3 regions of the Clostridium amazonense genome follow, and region 3 is predicted to be linked to each of the others. Evidence: riboswitches for the same ligand, from Rfam matches in the RefSeq annotation. Region 3 holds a riboswitch; each other region holds the start of a gene.
What was found. A riboswitch is a leader RNA that binds a small molecule or an ion and turns the genes downstream of it on or off. The one in region 3 is predicted to bind S-adenosylmethionine.

Region 1 (6,686 bases), on a different contig from region 3:
CACAATATTAATCATTAAATTGCTTCATTAATTTTTGAATATGCCTAAACAATATTGATAATATATATATAATTATACATATGAATTATTAAAAAATATATAATATTAATACTATTAATTAAATATATATCAAATTATAAAAAAACAAGTGAAATTACTGTTATCAGCAGTTTCACTTATTACATCTATAGGGTTCCGAGTAATAGCGTTATCAAAGGATACTAGTAAAATTACATGTTATTCCTATTTTATATTACATTTTCATTTATAGCTTTAATAACTCCATAATTTTCATTTGTATCAGCTAGATAATTACTTACTCTTTTTACTGCATCTACAGCATTTCCCATGGCATAGCTATATTTAGAGCACTTAAGCATTTCAAGATCGTTATAGTAATCACCAAAAGACATTGTTTCATCAAAAGATATATTTAATTTGTTTTGAAGAAATTTAATTGCAACACCCTTATTAGCATCTTTATTCATAATATCAAGCCAAATATCTCCTGAAGTGACAACTTTAAATTGTTCACCATAGATTTTGTTAAAGATATTGTAAGAATTATTATTTGCACCATCAAAATCACATAAAGTAAATTTTAGAATTTCATCATCAATTAAAGAAAAATCAGAGACAACTTCAACTTTTTCAAAGTATTTTTTTACTTCATCATGAACAAATTTTTCATTAGTTTCTAAATAAGCAGCTTTTTTACCACAAAGTAAAACATAACAGTTATCCAAAGATCTACCAAGACAGCATAGCTCATTAAGAATATCATTAGCAATACAATTAGAATATAACTCTTTACCATTTTGCATAATGTATGTACCATTTTCCGCCGCAAATATAATGTCATATTTAACTTTATCAAATGTTTTTAGTAAATTTTGATATTGTCTTCCAGAAGCAGCTACAAATGTTATGTTTTTATCCTTTAATTTACTTAGAGTTTCATAGAAATCTTCATGTAATATTCCATTTGAATCCAATAAAGTACCATCCATATCACTAGCAATTAATTTTACCATCTCAATCACCTTTTCCTAAGTATTTATAATAATTATCTTATGTTAAATTTTCATTAGTAAATAGATTATAATACAAACTAAAACAAAAATAAAAAGATTCAAAAAAGGGAAAAATCAGAAGATGTATAATTTTCAGCTAAATACAAATGATAAATATTGAAAAATTTATTATTAAAGGAGTAGTTAAAATGTCACATAAAAATAATAAAAATAGTAAAGACAATAAAAAGGCAGGTCAAAAAACTAAAAAGGAATTAGAAAAAATGAAAATGGAAACTTCTAATGAAATAGGGGTTTCAAATGAATCTAAAAAATTAGGTAAAAGTGCTAAATAAAATTTAATAAAGTATAAAAAATATGAACTAATTTGTATTAGTTCATATTTTTTTATAGAAACTTAATTAATTACTAGGTATAACTGCTTTACCATATCTTTCTCTAATAAAATTTTTAGTTTCATCACTTTTTAAAAAATCAACAAGTTCTTTGAGTGTTTCATTATCTTTATTATCTTCACGAGTAGCGATTATATTTACATGTTTTTCTATATCAGATATTTCTTCAAGAAATAAAACATTATTTGTATCTAGCTTTGACTCTAAAGCATAATTTCCATTTATTATGGCCAAGGATACTTCATCTAATAATCTAGGCAATTGTGCAGCTTCAACAGTTTTGATTTTAAAGTTTTTGGGATTTTTTTCTATATCTTTTTCTGTTTGAATATCAGAATTTGAATTTTTTAAAGTTATTAAGTTATTTTTTTCTAACAATTTTAAAGCTCTAGTTCCGTTTGAATTATCATTGGGAATTGCAATAATATCACCACTTTTTAATTCATCAATTTTTTTTATTTTATTTGAATATGCAGCTAAAGGCTCAGCATGAATACCACCAACAGAAACTATACTTGCATTATTCTTCTTATTAAAATCTTCCATGTAAGGAACATGTTGAAAATAATTTGCATCTAATTCACCAGAAGCTAAAGATTTATTTGGTATTACATAATCAGTAAATATCTTTACTTGTATATCAATACCTTTAGATTTTAAGTTTTCCTTAGCAAAATTTAAAATTTCTCCATGAGGAGTTGGAGATGCTCCAATAATTAATGTCTTAGCATCAGATTTTTCTTTTGAATTATCTGATGTAGATGCACAACCTAGTAGTAGAATTGAAATCATAGCTATAGAAATAAATTTAAAATAAGATTTTTTCATAAATGTTACCTCCGCAATTTATAATATTTTTTTATTCGATTTTTTTGCAATATGATTACCAGTGATTTGAATTAATTGTACTAGCAATATTAAAATCACAATAGTTGCTAATATAATTTTATTGTTATAGCGCATATATCCTTCACGAATAGCATAGTCTCCAATACCTTCACCACCTACAGCACCAGCCATGGCAGAATAACCAATAATATTTATTATGGTAAGTGTTATATTTGATATAAGAGAAGGAAAAGCTTCTGGTATAAGAACTTTAAATATAATTTGAGATTTAGTAGCACCACAAGCTAAAGAAGCTTCAATTATGCCAAAGGGGATTTCTCTTAATGAAGATTCAATAATTCTAGCAACAAAAGGTGCGCTAGCTATAGATAAAGGAACAATTGATGCTGTAGTACCTATAGTTGTGCCAATTATAAATTTAGAAATAGGGAACAATGCAACTATTAAAATAATAAAAGGTATAGACCTAAGTATATTTACAATAGTACTTAAAAAAGAATATAGCTTACTATTTTCACTAATGTGTCCTTTAGAAGTAATAGTAAGTATTATTCCTATTGGTACACCAATAATTAATGAGATAATAGTAGAAAATGAAACCATATAAATAGTTTGCAATAATGGCTTAATTGTAGAATTTAATATATTAAATAGTTCAGTCAAAATTAATCACCTCTACTTCAACTTGCATAGATTTTAAAAACTTAGTAATAGAATTAATAGTATCTAAATCATTATTAAGTGTTATTATAAGACTTCCAACTTGAGTTTCTTGAATTACATCTATACAACCACAGATAATATTGAACTCTACTTCGAATTTTTTTGAAAGCTCATGAATAACAGGAGAAGTTGCGCTAATTCCTTTAAAAGTTAACTTAAGCATTATGTTTGGATAAAATTTATCTTTAAGACTATTAGGAATACTTAAATTCTTATCAAAAAAAGAATTAGAAATTTCAGTTTTAGGATTTGAAAATACATCTAAAACTAATCCTTCTTCAACTATTTTGCCATCTTGCATAACAGCAACTTTATTACAAATCTTTTTAATTACATCCATTTCATGGGTAATTAAAACTATAGTTATATTAAATTTCTTATTTATTAATTTAAGTAAATTTAATATGGAATCTGTAGTACTTGGATCTAACGCTGATGTTGCCTCATCACACAAAATTATTTTAGGATTAGTACTAAGACATCTAGCTATGCCTACTCTTTGCTTTTGACCACCAGATAATTGGGATGGGTAAGAGTATTTCTTATCTTTTAAATCTACTAATTCTAAAAGTTCATTAACTTTTTTATCAATATATGGTTTAGGAACTTTATTAAGTTTTAGTGGAAATGCAACATTATCATATACAGTAGAATTCATTAGCAAATTAAAGTGTTGAAATATAATACCTATTTGTTTTCTTACTTCTCTTAATTTGTTAGATGATAACTTTGTAATATCTATAATGTTATGAGTTGTACTATTAATTGTTAAATTATCTAGTAAAACTTCACCTTTAGTAGGCTTTTCAAGAAGATTTATACATCTTAATAAGGAAGATTTGCCAGCACCACTAAGTCCAATTATTCCATAAATATCACCTTCATTTACTTTTAAATTTAAATTGTCAACAGCTATAACATTAGAATTCTTAGAATTATATATTTTAGTTAAATTTTTAATGGTTATCATATTAAAAATCGCTTCCTTTCAGTGAATTAATTAAATAAAGCAATATATATATTACATAAAAAGTTAGAATTTAATAATAAATAGTTTTTATCACATAATATAAAAAATCCCCTCTTGAAAGACAAGAGGGGATTTTTCTCTTATCTTTCGGTAAAAAACCGCTGGAATTAGCACCAATGCAAAATGCTGGTTGCTGGGCTTCATAGGGCCAGTCCCTCTGCCACTCTGGATAAGAATATATTAAGTTTTTATTTTAAATATAAAAAAACCTCTTGAAAAATAAGAGGATAGATAACTTCTCTTATCTTTCGGTAAAAACCGCTGGAATTAGCACCAATGCAAAATGCTGGTTGCCGGATTTCATAGGGCCAGATCCCTCAATCACTCAAAATAAGAATTTAATATTTAGTTTATGATTTAATTATATAAGAAAATTTTGAAAAGTCAACACAATATTGGAAAATAAAAAACAAATATATTTAAATAATTATAAACTCAGTAATAAATAACCTTCTAATGTGTAAGAATATTAATTTTAAATAAGAAGATAATATAGTTATAAATATATGAGAATTTGAAAAAGAAAGAAGATGAATAAATTTGAAAAAGAGTAAAGCAATTATAAGTTTTTGTATTTGTGCAATTATGATTTTAACTTCATTTAGTGTTTTAGGGTATATGGATGATATTAAAGAAAACAATGAGGATAATAAAATAGTATACTTAACTTTTGATGATGGACCAACTGAAAATACATTGGAAATTTTAAAAATATTAGAAGAAGAAGATGTTAAGGCCACATTTTTTGTTATAGGAGAACTTGCAAATACAAACAAAGAAATATTAAAGAAAGTAGAAGAAAATGGAAATTCTATATGTGTACATACCAATACTCATAAAAATGAAAATTATAGAAGTAAAGAAATTTATTTTAAAGATTATGATGCTGCATATAGTAAGTTAAAAGAATTATTAGAAAAGGAACCTTGTAATTTTATGAGGATGCCTGGAGGTTCAAGTACAGGTGTTCCGAGCAAAGTAGTTTTAAAATCAATAAGAGATGAACTGAATAATAGAAAAATAAATTATGTGGATTGGAATGTATCAATTGAAGATGCAATGGGCATAAATATTCCAGTGGAAAGATTACTGTGTAATTATAGGAAAGAAATGAGTAAGAAAAATTTAGATAAAGAAAGAATTGTAATTTTAATGCATGATGGAGCTTCAAACAGTACCACACCAAAAGCTCTTCCAAGTATAATAAAAGATTTAAAGAAAAATGGATATAAATTTAAAACTATACAAGATATAGATGAAAATGAGTTTATAAATTTAACAGAAAAGAAATTAATAAATAGATATAATGAAGAGAAAGAAATTAATTAATAAAATAATAAAAATAGCAAGTATTATACTTGCTATTTTTATTATATACAAAATTTATAATTTAGTTTTGTATAAGTATTTAAATAAATATGTAGTTATACAAAAGTTTAATTAAATTTAAAATTAAACTTTTGAATATTATAAAATTAAGTTAATTATAATTTAAAAATATAGACAATAAATATTATAAATAATATAATGTATAGAAAGTATGTAAAATATTCAAATAATAAATTAATCATTTATATAGGAATCCAATATGAAAAATGTAATTATTCTTATTTCAATTGGAAAAAAAGATTTAAACTATTATACAAAAATTAACTATTAACGATGAGCAGTTAATAATGAAGGATAAAATTGAAGTATCAATTTTTTAATCAATTTGTATAATAAATTTCAAAGTAAATTATTTAAACACCATATAAAAACTAGTTTTTATATACTTCTATTTTTAGATATTAGGAACAAAGTGAGTAATATATACCATAACTTTAACTTTTTACTTGGTTCCAAATATAAATATAGTAATAAACTATAATATCACTAGTATTATTTGATAAGGATGTTATTTTAAATTTGAACTTGGAACCCTATATTTTATAAAATTTCATAAAAGGAGAAGGATATGGTAGGTATTGATTCTATTATATTTATTGTTATTACATTTGTATTAAGTGCTATAATGCCAATAATTCTTATTATATACGGTAAAAGAAAGTATAAAATTGATTTGAAATATGCATTTGTAGGAATTATAGCATTTATTGTATCTACACAACTTTTAGAAGCACCACTACATCATTATTTTTTATATCAAAATGAAAAAACTTCACAAATTTTAACTAATCCTATTTTCTATATGATTTATGCTGGACTTATGGCAGGTATATTTGAAGAAAGTGCAAGATATATAAGTTTTAGATGGATATTAAAGAAAAATAAATCATACAAAAATTCAGTAGCATATGGTATTGGGCATGGAGGAATAGAAGCAGTTCTAGTAGCTGGAGTTATGTATTTTAATAATATTATTGCAGTAATTCAAATAAACAACGGAACTTTTGACAATTTAATAAATGCTGCTAGTGGAACTTTAAAGTCAAGTTTAACTTTAGTAAAAACTCAGTTAATTAATGCACCATCTTATACGTGGGGAATAGCTGGAATTGAAAGAGTGTGCACTATAATAATCCAAATAGGATTGTCAATGCTTATTTTCTATAGTATAAAAGAACGAAAAAGAATATATTTTTTCTTAGGAATTTTATTACATGCTGCAGTTGACTTTGTAGTTGCATTATATCAAATAGGAAGTATAAAGAA
Region 2 (6,686 bases), on a different contig from region 3:
TTCCAGCTCCCGTTCTTCCTACTAATGCTACTTTCTTTCCATTTTCAATAATAAATGATATATCTTTTATTATTGCATTTGTATTATCATAATAAAACGTTACATTTTTAAATTTAATATCAAAATTTTGATCATTAATAATATCTAATAATACTTCTTTTTGATTTTTATCATATCGTATTTCTTCATCTAAGTTTTCAAATTCATTGATTCTTTTTAAGCCTGATATAGATTCTTGTATTGTTTGAAATTCTGTTGCTATGTCTTCAATAGGTGCAAGCATTCTAGATACTAAATCTACACATGATGCAATTGAACCAATGGTAAGTCCCAATATTCCGACTCCTTTTGGTGATGAAATCAATACTATAACAACTATTATAATTGCTTTAATCATTTGCATTATGCAAGGAAATATGGAATCATAACTACTAGTCTTATGAACTGCATCTAAATTATCATTTAATGGCTTCTGAAGTTTTCTTGAACATTGATCTTCTTCGCCAAATAACTTTATAGTTCTTATTCCATTAAACAGTTCTTCTATATATCCATTTATATTTGCCACTGCCCTTCTTGCTTCTATTTGAGCATTTAATGTTATTTTATTAAATTTATTTGTTATCATATAAATCACTGGTATTAATAGTGTTACAATCATAGCTAATATTGGACTTATTATATATATAGAAATTATTATTCCAATTGCCTTCATACCATCTGCTATAATACCTATTACCCCTGAAGTTAAGACAGTTCCAACTGCATCCACATCTGATGTAAAATAACTCATAATTGTGCCAACTGGATTATTATTTAGATATTTTGATGGCAGTTTAAATAATTTTTTCCCCATATTGTATCTTATGTTAGCTAATATTCCTTGTCCTATACTTGTCATTGTTAACTCTCTAATAAAATCTGCTATAGCACTTAATATAACTGAACCTAAATAACATAGTGCCAAAGTCCATATTCCTTTTTTTATTCCTTTTGATATATGATTATCAATTATATATCGCATAACTTGTGGTGGAATTAATTGCATTACAACCCCAGCTATAATAGATATTATTAAACAAATAGTTATATATGATTTTTCTTTTAAAGTGTCTATAACTGCCTTTTTAACTATTTTATCCTTCTTCACAAACCTCACTCCCTTCTAAAAAACTTTGACATTCTATAATTTTTTGATATATTCCTTCATTACAAACTAATTCATCATGACTTCCTTCCTCAACAATCTCACCCTCATCAAGTACAATTACTTTGTCTGTGTATTTAAAAATATCTAATCTGTGTGAAAAAATAAATATAATTTTATCATGTCTTTGTTCATTTAATTTTCTGATTATATTTTCTTCTGTGTTTATATCTACAGCTGAAAATGGGTCATCTAATATAATTATTTGTGCATCTCTATATAATGCTCTAGCTAATGCAATCCTCTGTTTTTGACCACCAGAAACTTTTACCCCATTTTCACCTATTTTAGTATTTTTTCCAAACTCCATTTTCTCAATATCTTCTATTAAATTAGTTGTTTGTAAAACCTTACTTAAATCATCTTCATTTTCTTTCCATGTTATATTATGTTCTATGCTTGACGAAAACAAGAATGGATTATGTCCCATATACGTAATATTTTTAGATTTAAAATCTGCTGAAAAATTTATTAACTCATCATTATTCAATTTGATACTTCCTTCGTAAGGATAAGCACCTGTTAAGGCTAATGCTAATGCACTTTTTCCTGAACCTACTGATCCCGTCACTCCTATAATCATTCCTTTTTTCGCATTTAATGTTATATTTTTTATAACATTTTCTTTTGACATTGGATATTTAAAATTTACACTTTCTAACTTTATTGAATTAATAACTATAATTTCATCTTTTTTATCTTCTCTTTCATGCTTAACATTAATTAAATCCTTTATTCTCTCCCATGATGCCTTAGCTCCTTGCTGTATATTAAAAACCTTAGCTGCCGTTTTAGTTCTATTTGCTAAAAATATAAACATAGTTATAAATGCTGTCAATGTACCTACTGACCAATTTCCTTTTATAACTTCATTACTTCCTAATGAAAGTACCAATACAATTCCTAAAGTAGATACCGCAGAATATATTGGACCCAACCCACTTTTTAAAACTAATGCTATCGTAGCTTCCTTTTTTTGAATATCAAGTTTTTCTTTTAATCTTTTAAGCTCAGCCTCTTCTCTGCCATAAAGTCTTAAAATACTAATTTCTGAAATCATCTTTCTCACTTGTGATGTAGTGCTTGCAGTTGCTTTTCTATACTTTTTATTTCTAGTTTGTACAGTTTTCTTCATGCATTGAGCTATTAATATAGATATAGGTATTGGTATTATACATATTAATGTGATTTTTATATCATAAAACATAAGTGCTACAAAATAAGCAATCATCAAAACCCATGTATCCCACATTTCCGTAATAGTTTTTCTTATAGCCTCAACCACTATATCCACATCACCAATAGTTGTTGACATCATATCTCCAACTTGACATTTTTCAATTTCATTCAAATTTGTATTCAGTATAGATTTCGTAATTCCTACTCTCATATCACCGCTTATTTTATTTGACATATCTCTAACATAATACCGTTTAAAAAATCTAGCTACTTGAAATGTTAATGTAATTACTAGAAATTCTACACCTGATTTTATTATAGTTTTTATATCATTTGCTAAAATTGCTACATCTAAAAGCTTACCTTGAAATATAGGTCCTAAAACAACAATAGTGTTATAAAGTATTCCTGCTATAGCAGTAAAAATGAATTGTTTTTTATACTTACTTACATATGCTAATAAATTTGTGACTTTTTCAGGTGGATTAAACTCTCTCTGCATAAATTTGCACCTCCTTTAAAATAAAAAAACTCCTATAAGACAGGAGTAGACTACGCTCTTATCTTTCGGCTTGAAACCGCTGGATTTAGCACCACACACTTTATGCTGGTTGCTGGATTTCATAGGGCCAGGTCCCTCAATCACTCTTAATAAGACATTTATGAAATTTTATTTAAATACATAAAGGAAAACAATGTTATTTATATTTAAATTATAAAACTCTTTTCCTAATTGTCAATATTTTCTATTTATTATTTTTGTAAAATAAAAAACCTTTTGAGATAATTCGTTCCTCAAAAGGCTTTAAATATTAATGTAATATTTAAAATTCATTTATATTCTCTTTTCTATGTTTAATATTTTTAAATTAATCTAATAACATTCTCGCATCTACAAATATCCCTACTAATATTATTTTTATTATTTCCATTGCTTTTTTCATGTACTACTCCTCCTATTTTTATCTTTTCTATTTCATAATTAATCTAATAACATTCTTGCATCTACAAATATCCCTATTAATATTATCTTTATTATTTCCATTGCTTTTTTCATGTATTATTCCTCCTATTTTTATCTTTTCTATTTCATAATTAATCTAATAACATTCTTGCATCTACAAATATTCCTATTAATATTATCTTTATTACTTCTATTGTTTTTTTCATATCTAATTCCTCCTAAAATTTAATTTACTTTATGTATTTATTATATTTTCTTGTCCAATTTTGAACTATCTTTTTATATTAATTTTTTATTACACTTCTGTAATGTTTTCTATCATTCTCTGTAATATAGGGTTACAAGCTAAAATTTTAAATAATAGCTTTCTTAAATGATACTACTAATCTTACAGTTTATTCTGATATCATGACTGAAACCAATTAAGAACTAAGAGTGAAAAGTGAATAGTTATGGTTAATATTACTCATTTCATTACTAATATCTAAAAATAGAAACACATAAAAACTAGTTTTTATATGATTTTTAAATCATTTGCTTTGAAAATTATTATAAAATTTAATTTAAAAAACTGAGACTTCAGTTTTACCCTTCATTGTTAATTTTTATATAATATTTAAAATTAAGCTTAAATAAAAAAGCATGTTTTCACATGCTTTTTTATAAATCTAATTTATTAAAATATCTTACTCTAATGCAGCTTTTATTGCATTTAAGTTTCTTGTCATTATTGATATATAATCCTCACCATTTGCTTCATCTTCTTTAGTAATTCCTTCTAAAGGATTTAACACTTCAGTTTTTGCACCAATAGATTTAGCTATTGTTTCAGCAACACTTGGATTTACTAATTCTTCAAAAAATATAACTTTTATTTTATGCTCTTTTGCAAAATCTATAATTTCTGCCATACGTGCTGCTGTTGGTTCTGAATCTGCCATTAATCCTTCTATGGCTACTTGTGTAAGTCCGTACTCTCTACATAAATATCCAAAAGCTTCATGTGCTACTATAACTTCCTTATTTTTAACATTGCTAAGTTCTTCTTTAAATTTTTTATCTAAACTCTCTAATTCATTAACATATTTTTTGTAATTTTCTTCATAGTAATCCTTATTTTCAGCATCAGCTTCAATAAATGCATTTTTTATATTTTCCATTTCAATTTTAGCATTGGAAGGGCTCAGCCAAACATGAGGGTCATATTCGCTTTCTTCATGTTCACTTTCTTCACCATCATGTTCATGATTATATTCACTTTTAATTAAGTCTGTTCCTTTTGATGCCTCAACAACTAATATTTTATCATTTTTCAAAGATTTCAAAACTTTATCTGTCCAATGTTCCATTCCTAATCCATTATAAATAAAGATATCCGCTTTTTCTAAATTTACTATATCTGCTGGTTTTGGTTCCCAATCATGTGGTTCTACCCCTGTAGATACTAAGTTTGTAACTTCAACTTTGTCTCCACCTATCTTGGTTGCAAAATCATACATAGCATAAAAACTAGTATACACCTTTAATTTTCCAGTTGAAGCATCATCCTCACTAACTTTTTTTGAGTTATTAGATGCTCCACACCCTATCATAAACATTGATAATATTATAGTTAATAATAAAATTAATCTTCTTTTCAACTTTTATCTCATCCTTTCTATATATGCAAACGCAAATCATTTGCATTTGGTATATAATAAATATATCCTTCTTGTAAATAACTGTCAAGCATCTTTTTAAAAAGTTTCTTATCTGTATATTATTGACAATTCTATTCATCACTACTAAAATTGTATAGAGATATAGGTAAACAAGCTCGAATTCAAAACTATTTTTTTAGCTGTAAATATATTGCTTTCAAAAGAAATACTTACTATAAAATGATTCCGAGCTAGTCTCACTCTTAAGGGTATCCAAGTTCAAATTTTAAATAATAGCTTTCTCAAATGATACTAGTAATCTTATAGTTTATTCTATTATAATGTTTTGAACCAATTAACAGTTATCAATTAACAATAATGGTTAATATTATCCACTTCGTTCTTAATATTTTTGATTAGAAGTCCATAAAAAAACTGAGCTTTCAGTTTTATCCTTCATCGTTAATTGTTAATTTTATAATATATTATGATTATACTGGAGGCTTTTCTTATGAATGAAACAATATTAAAATCTGTTGATTTAAAGTCTACTAAACGTCGACAAATTATATTATCCACTATAGAGTCATCTCCATTACCACTTACCGCTGAAGATATTTTCAATATTATTTCTAGCAAAGTAACAATAAATCTATCTACTATTTATAGAGCTCTTAAAGCCCTTTCTGAAAAGGGAGTTTTGCTTAAAAGTTTAAATCAAGACGGCAAAACTTATTATCAGATTAATAATTCAATGCATACACATCATTTAGTATGTACTTTATGTGGTAATGTTATTCCTATAAATCACTGTCCATTAGAAAATTTTTCTGAATCATTAATCAATAAAACTGGTTATATAATTATAGGCCATAGTTTAGAATTCACAGGCATTTGCCCAAAGTGTTCTAGTAAATTATAAAAAAACAGATGTAAGAGCTAACTTCATCTTTTACATCTGTTTTTTTATAAACCATATTTAACATTTTCATTTTAAAATTTAATAGTTTCTGTTAATGAAAATAAATATACTCCATTTTGGCTGGTTGTGATTTTTCCATTTTCTCTACATATATTATGGGAACTATTTCATTTTCATATTCTTCATACTTTATTTGTCCAATTACTTTAACCCACTCATTCTCTTTTAATTTATGTGTTTCAGAACTTCTACATATAAATCCATAAACTTCCGCATCTGCCGCACAACATACCATTACTTTTCTAGCTGGAATAAATTCATTTTCTTTAAGTCCATCTTTTTTTAATACTTGTCCCTTCATTTCTATCTTAGTTCCATCATATTTATCCTTATTTTCATAAATCTCTACATACCATTTTGCAAAATCCTCATCCTTTACATTAATAATATTATTATCTTGAGAATTAAACTCTTCCTTATTTGAACTATTTATCTCATAATTATTTATAACATATGAAAATTTTTCATTGCTATTTATTTTATTTGTTGTTTTAATGTTTGGTACTATTAATAAAGCAATAATTGGAAATATTATTATTCCATATGACAAAACATTTTCACAATGTTTGGGTTTAAACAAATTAGGAATCATAAAAATTCCTATAATAATAAGCACTGCCCCTGAAACCCAAAGAAGTAACTCAAGCCTTGGATGCACATATTTTTTTATATTCCCATTCACTAAAGATATAAAAAGCATACTTGCTAGTCCAA
Region 3 (6,686 bases):
AGTGATACAAATAATTACAATTGTTATTTTGATAATAGTTGCAGGTATTACAATTGGAATTACAGCTATTTTAGCTATATATATTACTAATAGTTTGACAAATCCAATATTAGAAATTGAAACAGCGGCAGATAAGATGGCAAATGGAGAGTTTAATGTAGAACTTAATTATTATTCTGAAGATGAACTTGGATTATTATCAAATAGCATGAGAAAAATGATAAAAGTAACTAATGATGTACTAAAAGACACGGCTAGGGGTTTAAGAGAAATTTCTAATGGTAACTTTAATATTGAACCTGAAGTTGAATTTATTGGTATATTTGAACCAATAAAAGATTCTATATATAAAATTATTAGACAGCTTAGTGATATTATAATAGAAATAAATGAAGCATCAAATCAAGTTTCCAGTGGATCAGATCAATTAGCAGAAGGATCACAAAATCTTGCACAAGGAGCTGCTGAACAAGCAAGTGCAATTGAAGAGCTTTCAGCATCTATTGGGGAAATTAGCAATGAAGTTCAAAACACTGTAAAAATAGCTAATGATGTAAATGAGATGTCACATGAATCTATGGTTGTTGTAAATGAGGGAAATAAAAGTATGAAAGAAATGGTAAGTGCAATGGAAGATATTGAAAAATCATCTATAAACATTAGTAGTATTATTAAAGACATTGAATCAATAGCTACAGAAACTAATCTACTAGCATTAAATGCTAGTATAGAAGCAGCTAGAGCAGGCGATGCAGGAAAAGGTTTTGCTGTAGTAGCCAATAAAGTAAAAGAGTTATCACAACAATCAGGACAAGCAGTAAAAAATACTATGGAGTTAATTGGAAAATCTATAGATTCTGTAAAAAATGGGAAACAATTAGTGAATAGTACTGCTGAAAAGTTGGTAAAAGTGGTGGATTCAGTAAGTAAATCTACTGAATTAATTTTTGAAATAACAAATGCATCAAAAGAGCAAGCACAATCAATTGAACAAATAAATGATGGAATACAACAGATAGCAGAAGTAGTGCAATCAAATTCAGCTATATCAGAAGAAAGTGCAGCAGCAAGTCAAGAATTAACAGCACAGGCTATTAACTTAAATAATATGGTGTCACAATTTAAAATAAAAAAAATATAAGATAGTTATTAAATAAAGATAATGAGAGTTTTCCTAATATATCAACGATTAATATGACTAAAAGAATAATAAACTTTATGATAATATAAGTTGAAATCTTATTATTAAATTCAAAACTATAGAGTATACTATTGACATTAAAGATATTGTAATATATCATTAATTAGTAAATTTAATATTGAATTCTTATCAAGAGTGGTAGAGGGACTGGCCCTATGATACCCAGCAACCTATTTTTATATATAAATGATATATAAAGTGTGGTGCTAAATCCTGTAGCTTTTAGCTAGTAGATGAGAAAAATTATATGTTTTTTCAACGCTAGGTATGAGTTATCTAGCGTTTTTGTTTTGAATAATATATAATAAAGTTAAAAAATACAAGAAAATAAGGAGAAAAATAGATGAAAAAAAATAATAAGCTACCCATTAAAACAATAGTAGCTATAGGTATTGGGGCAGCTGTATTTATGATATTAGGGCGATTTGGATCGATTCCTACGGGGATTCCAAATACAAATCTAGAAACAAGTTATGCATTTTTAGGATTAATGTCAGTTATATTTGGGCCAATAGCAGGAGCTGCAATTGGATTTGTAGGACATACTTTAAAGGATTTAATGATGTGGGGTAGTCCTTGGTTTAGTTGGATAATAGCATCTAGTGTTACTGGATTTATTATTGGATTTGCAAAAAAATCAGTGGATATTTCAAAAGGAAAATTTACGAAAAAACATGCAATAATATTTAATATTTATCAAGTGTTAGCAAATATAATAGCTTGGTGTGTAGTAGCACCAACATTAGATATTGTAATTTATAGTGAACCAATAGATAAACTTTATATTCAAGGTGCGGTAGCAAGTATATCTAATATAATAATAGTAGGATTTTTAGGAACTACATTATTGTATACATATGCTAAAAGCAGAACCCAAAAGGGCAGTTTAATTAAAGAAGTAAATGAAGAAAAAAGTAAAGTTTCTTATGAAAACTATGATTTAAGTTTAAAAAATGGTTCAAAGAAAAGTTCCCAAAAGCCGGTAATTGAATTTAGTAACTTTACATTTAAATACAATTCACAAAAAGAACCAACATTAAGAAATATTAATTTGACTATATATGAAGGAGAAAAAGTGCTTATTGTAGGGCCATCAGGATCAGGCAAGAGTACACTTTCAAATGCAATTAATGGGCTTGTACCTTTTTTATATGAAGGTGAAATACAAGGATCACTTAAAGTTAAAGGCAAAGAAACAAAAGATATGAGCATATTTGAACTTTCTAGTGTAGTAGGAACTGTACTTCAAGATCCAGATAGTCAATTCATTGGATTAACTGTAGCTGAAGATATAGCATTTAGATTAGAAAATGATTGTGTATCACAAGATAAGATGAAAGAAAAGGTAGATAGAGTTTCTAAAATTGTGGATATAAATAGTCATTTAAAATCTTCACCTCATAGCTTATCTGGAGGACAAAAACAACGTGTTACATTAGGTGGGGTAATGGTTTCAGATGTAGATATACTTTTATTTGATGAACCACTAGCAAGTCTTGATCCTGCAACAGGTAAGAGTGCTATGGAGCTTATTGATAATATAAATAAGAAAGATAACAAAACCATAGTTATAATAGAACACAGATTAGAAGATGTATTACACTCTGATATTGATAGGATAATAGTAATTGATAATGGAAAGATTGTTGGAGATTTAACTACTAGAGAATTATTAAGTTCCAATTTATTAAATAAAACTGGTATAAGAGAACCTTTATATATAACAGCATTAAAATACGCAGGTATACAAATAACAGAGGAATTATGCCCAGAAGCTATAAACACTTTAAAATTAGATAAAGAAAAACATAAACTTAATAATTGGTATCAAGAAAGTAGTGAAGTTGTTAATAAAAGTGGTAACGATGCTATTCTTGAGCTTAAAGACATAAAATTTGGATATGATGAAAATAAGGAAATTCTTAAGGGAGTTTCATTTAAAATAAATAAAGGTGAGATGGTTAGCATTATTGGAAAAAATGGTGCTGGAAAATCTACTATATCTAAACTTATATGTGGTTTTTATAAACCAACTAGTGGAGATATATTATTAAAGGGAAGAAGTATTGAAAATGAAACTATAAAGGAACGTTCTGAAAAAATAGGAGTAGTTATGCAAAATCCTAATGCTATGATATCTAAGTCAATGATTTTTGATGAAGTTGCATTAGGTCTTAAGATTAGAGGAATAAGTGAAGAAGAAATAGAGGAAAGAGTATATGAAACACTTAAAATTTGTGGTTTATATGAATTCAGGAATTGGCCAATATCAGCTTTAAGCTTTGGTCAAAAGAAACGAGTAACTATAGCTTCAATTCTTGTATTAAATCCAGAAATTATAATTTTAGATGAACCAACAGCAGGACAAGACTTTAGACATTATAGTGAGATTATGGAGTTCTTAAAATATATAAATGAAAAAGGTGTAACTATAATAATGATAACTCATGATATGCATTTAATGCTTGAATATACTAATAGAGCAATAGTATTATCAAATGGATTAAAAATAGCAGAAGATAGTGCTTCCAATATACTTACAGATGAAGAAGTTATAAAAGAAGCTAACTTAAAAGAAACATCTTTATATGAATTAGCATTAAAAGCAAATTTAGAAGAACCAAGAAATTTTGTTAAAAGATTTATTGATTATGATAGGAGGATTAGAAAAGTATGAATACAATGCTAGAATATTCTGAGATAGATTCGCCTATTCATAAACTTAGTGGTGCATCAAAGCTCATTGCATTAATTCTTTGGGCAATAGCATCAATGGTAACCTATAATACATTTTTGCTTATAGGAATGTTTATATTTAGTGTAGTAGTATTTAAAATTTCAAAGGTTCCTTTTAAAAAGGTTTCTTTTGTACTATATTTTATACTAGTATTTTTACTTATAAACAACATAGCTATATTTATCTTTTCACCAATGGAAGGTGTAAAGATATATAATAGTAGAACAGATTTATTTACGATTGTAGGACCATACACAGTAACAATAGAACAATTATTTTATCAGTTTAATATAACATTAAAATATTTTTCTATAATACCAATGGCATTATTATTTATAGTGGCAACAAATCCTAGTGAATTTGCAGCATCTTTAAATAAAATTGGTGTAAATTATAAAATTGCTTACTCAGTAGCAATAGCATTAAGATATGTTCCAGATATTCAAAAGGATTATATGGATATATCATTTGCACAACAAGCAAGAGGAATAGACATGTCTAAAAAGGAAAAGGTATCTAAAAGAATAAAACAATCAGTAGCTATATTAATTCCACTTATTTTTTCAAGTCTAGATAAAATAGAAACAATAAGTACTGGGATGGAATTAAGAGCATTTGGAAATAAAAAGAAACGTACATGGTATAGCGAACGAAGTTTTAAAATAGGAGATTATATAACAGTTGCAATTATGATGACAATTTTACTTATGGCTATAGCTTGCAATATATATAATGGAGGACGTTTTTATAATCCATTTTTATAATAATATAAACTTATAGTTGTATATATAGAACTATAAACGTATAAAAGATGTTGTAAATTAAATTTTATGACATCTTTTTCTGTTTTAAAAAATTATATAGTAAAGAAATATTATAGTGAAACTATAGGGTTCCAAGTTCATCTTCATAATTATTAGTTCCAAAACTTGGATACCCTTAAGAGTGAGACTAGCTCGGAATCATTTTAAAGTTAGTATTACTTTTGAAAGTAATATATTTACAGCTAAAAAAATAGTTTTAAATTCGAGCTTGTTTCCCTATATTATTAACAAACTGCAAATAGAAAAATTTAATAAAATCAAATATTCTATAGATACTAAGTTATTTATTTGAAATTCAAATAATATGAAAAATATGTAGAAAAAGGATTGTTAAATGATATAGTAAAAAAGTATTTTACAAAAAAATTAAAAATATGACAAATTTAGGGGGACTAAAATGAAGAGAAAGTTAAGCTTAATTTTAAGTTTAATCATCACAGTTTGCTTTGCATTTACAGGTTGTGGTGATGCAGAAAAGAAAGAACAAGCTAAAAAAGTTAAGACAGGTGGAGTAGTTACAGAAGCAATAGGAACTTCTCCAAGTGGTGTTTTTTTACCGACATCATTTACATTTAGCTATGATGCATCTATTAACAATATTGTATATGATGGATTATTATCTTTAGATGAAAATATGGATATAGCACCAAATCTTGCTGAGTCATACGAATTTTCAAATGATAACAAAACATTAACTTTTAAACTAAGAAATGACGTGAAATGGCATGATGGTGAAAAATTTACTGCAGATGATGTTGATTTTACATTTAAATTTTGTTCTGATGAAAAATATAAAGGACCATATACAATGTTTGTTAAAAACATAACTGGATATGAAGATTATAAAACAGGAAAATCTACAGAACTGAAAGGTGTAAAAAAAATTGATGATTATATAATAGAAATAACAACAGATGAAGTATATGGATCAGCTTTAATTAATTTTGGATTTATGATGAGAATTATACCAGAACATATATGGAATAAAGATACTGTAGAAAAAGTACAAAATGATACAAATTTGATAAGAAAACCAATTGGAACAGGTGCATTTAAACTTGAAACATTTACACCGGATCAAGGAGTAGAACTTGTAGCAAACGAATATTATTGGAAAGGTAAACCTAATATCGATAAGTATGTTTTTAAATTAGTAAGTAGTGAAACAGCAGAATCAGAAATACTTAATAAAGAAGTAGATATTATAGGTGTGGGAAATTTAACTAAAGAAGACGAAGAAACTTATAAAGAGCAAGGTTATAGAATTGAAGATATAACTAATAATGCATATCATTATGTTGGACTTAATTTAAGAAAACCTCAATTTAGTGATAAAAAAACAAGACAAGCTTTAGCTTATGCTTTAGATAGAGAAACAATTGTAAAAGAAGTTTTAAAAGGAAAAGGTGAAGTTGCATACAATCCATATCCATCAAATTTTTGGGCTCATCCAGATGGATTAAATGAATATAAGTTCAATCCTAAAAAGTCTATAGAACTTTTCAAAGAAGCTGGATTTGAATACAAGGAAAACGATAAAAAGATGTATTATAATGGAAATCCATTTACATTTACTTATAAGTATGTTGGTGGAGATGAGTCAAAAACTAAATATGCACTAATGCTACAACAAAATTTCAAAGATATAGGTATAGATGTAGAATTAAAACCAATGGAATTTACTGCATTATCAAATGATGTTAAGAATGGAGATTTTGATACTTATTCTATGGGAATAGGAAACTTCTATGATGGAGATTTAGGTCCAAGTTATCTTTCAACATTAACACCTCCAAATGGTTATAATTATACTGGGTATAATAATCCAAAAGTAGATGAACTTATCCAAAAAGCATCTACAATGGTAACGAAAGAAGAGAGAGAGCCAATACTTAAAGAGATTGCTACAATATTGAATGATGAA

Region 1: it holds a riboswitch for S-adenosylmethionine, as region 3 does, so the genes downstream of both, AC07E4_RS16795 (methionine ABC transporter ATP-binding protein) here and AC07E4_RS11815 (ECF-type riboflavin transporter substrate-binding protein) in region 3, are expected to answer to the same signal.
Region 2: it holds a riboswitch for S-adenosylmethionine, as region 3 does, so the genes downstream of both, AC07E4_RS06075 (ABC transporter ATP-binding protein) here and AC07E4_RS11815 (ECF-type riboflavin transporter substrate-binding protein) in region 3, are expected to answer to the same signal.

What each region holds. Positions count from the first base shown of each region.
Region 1 is NZ_JBWKMH010000033.1:434,839-441,524, reverse strand. Features, by position in the region: gene AC07E4_RS16815 (Cof-type HAD-IIB family hydrolase) at 249-1,034, opposite strand; gene AC07E4_RS16810 (small, acid-soluble spore protein, alpha/beta type) at 1,223-1,369, shown strand; gene AC07E4_RS16805 (MetQ/NlpA family ABC transporter substrate-binding protein) at 1,436-2,257, opposite strand; gene AC07E4_RS16800 (methionine ABC transporter permease) at 2,276-2,941, opposite strand; gene AC07E4_RS16795 (methionine ABC transporter ATP-binding protein) at 2,934-3,971, opposite strand; SAM riboswitch class I at 4,109-4,207, opposite strand; SAM riboswitch class I at 4,270-4,368, opposite strand; gene AC07E4_RS16790 (polysaccharide deacetylase family protein) at 4,572-5,360, shown strand; gene AC07E4_RS16785 (YhfC family intramembrane metalloprotease) at 5,989-6,686, shown strand, end outside.
Region 2 is NZ_JBWKMH010000010.1:359,916-366,601, reverse strand. Features, by position in the region: gene AC07E4_RS06080 (ABC transporter ATP-binding protein) at 1-1,150, opposite strand, end outside; gene AC07E4_RS06075 (ABC transporter ATP-binding protein) at 1,137-2,888, opposite strand; SAM riboswitch class I at 2,944-3,044, opposite strand; gene AC07E4_RS06070 (metal ABC transporter substrate-binding protein) at 4,037-4,990, opposite strand; gene AC07E4_RS06065 (Fur family transcriptional regulator) at 5,502-5,912, shown strand; gene AC07E4_RS06060 (TIGR03943 family putative permease subunit) at 6,004-6,686, opposite strand, start outside.
Region 3 is NZ_JBWKMH010000028.1:40,626-47,311, forward strand. Features, by position in the region: gene AC07E4_RS11810 (methyl-accepting chemotaxis protein) at 1-1,141, shown strand, start outside; SAM riboswitch class I at 1,325-1,441, shown strand; partial or broken gene AC07E4_RS11815 (ECF-type riboflavin transporter substrate-binding protein) at 1,611-2,039, shown strand; gene AC07E4_RS11820 (ABC transporter ATP-binding protein) at 2,187-3,878, shown strand; gene AC07E4_RS11825 (energy-coupling factor transporter transmembrane component T family protein) at 3,875-4,702, shown strand; gene AC07E4_RS11830 (ABC transporter substrate-binding protein) at 5,160-6,686, shown strand, end outside.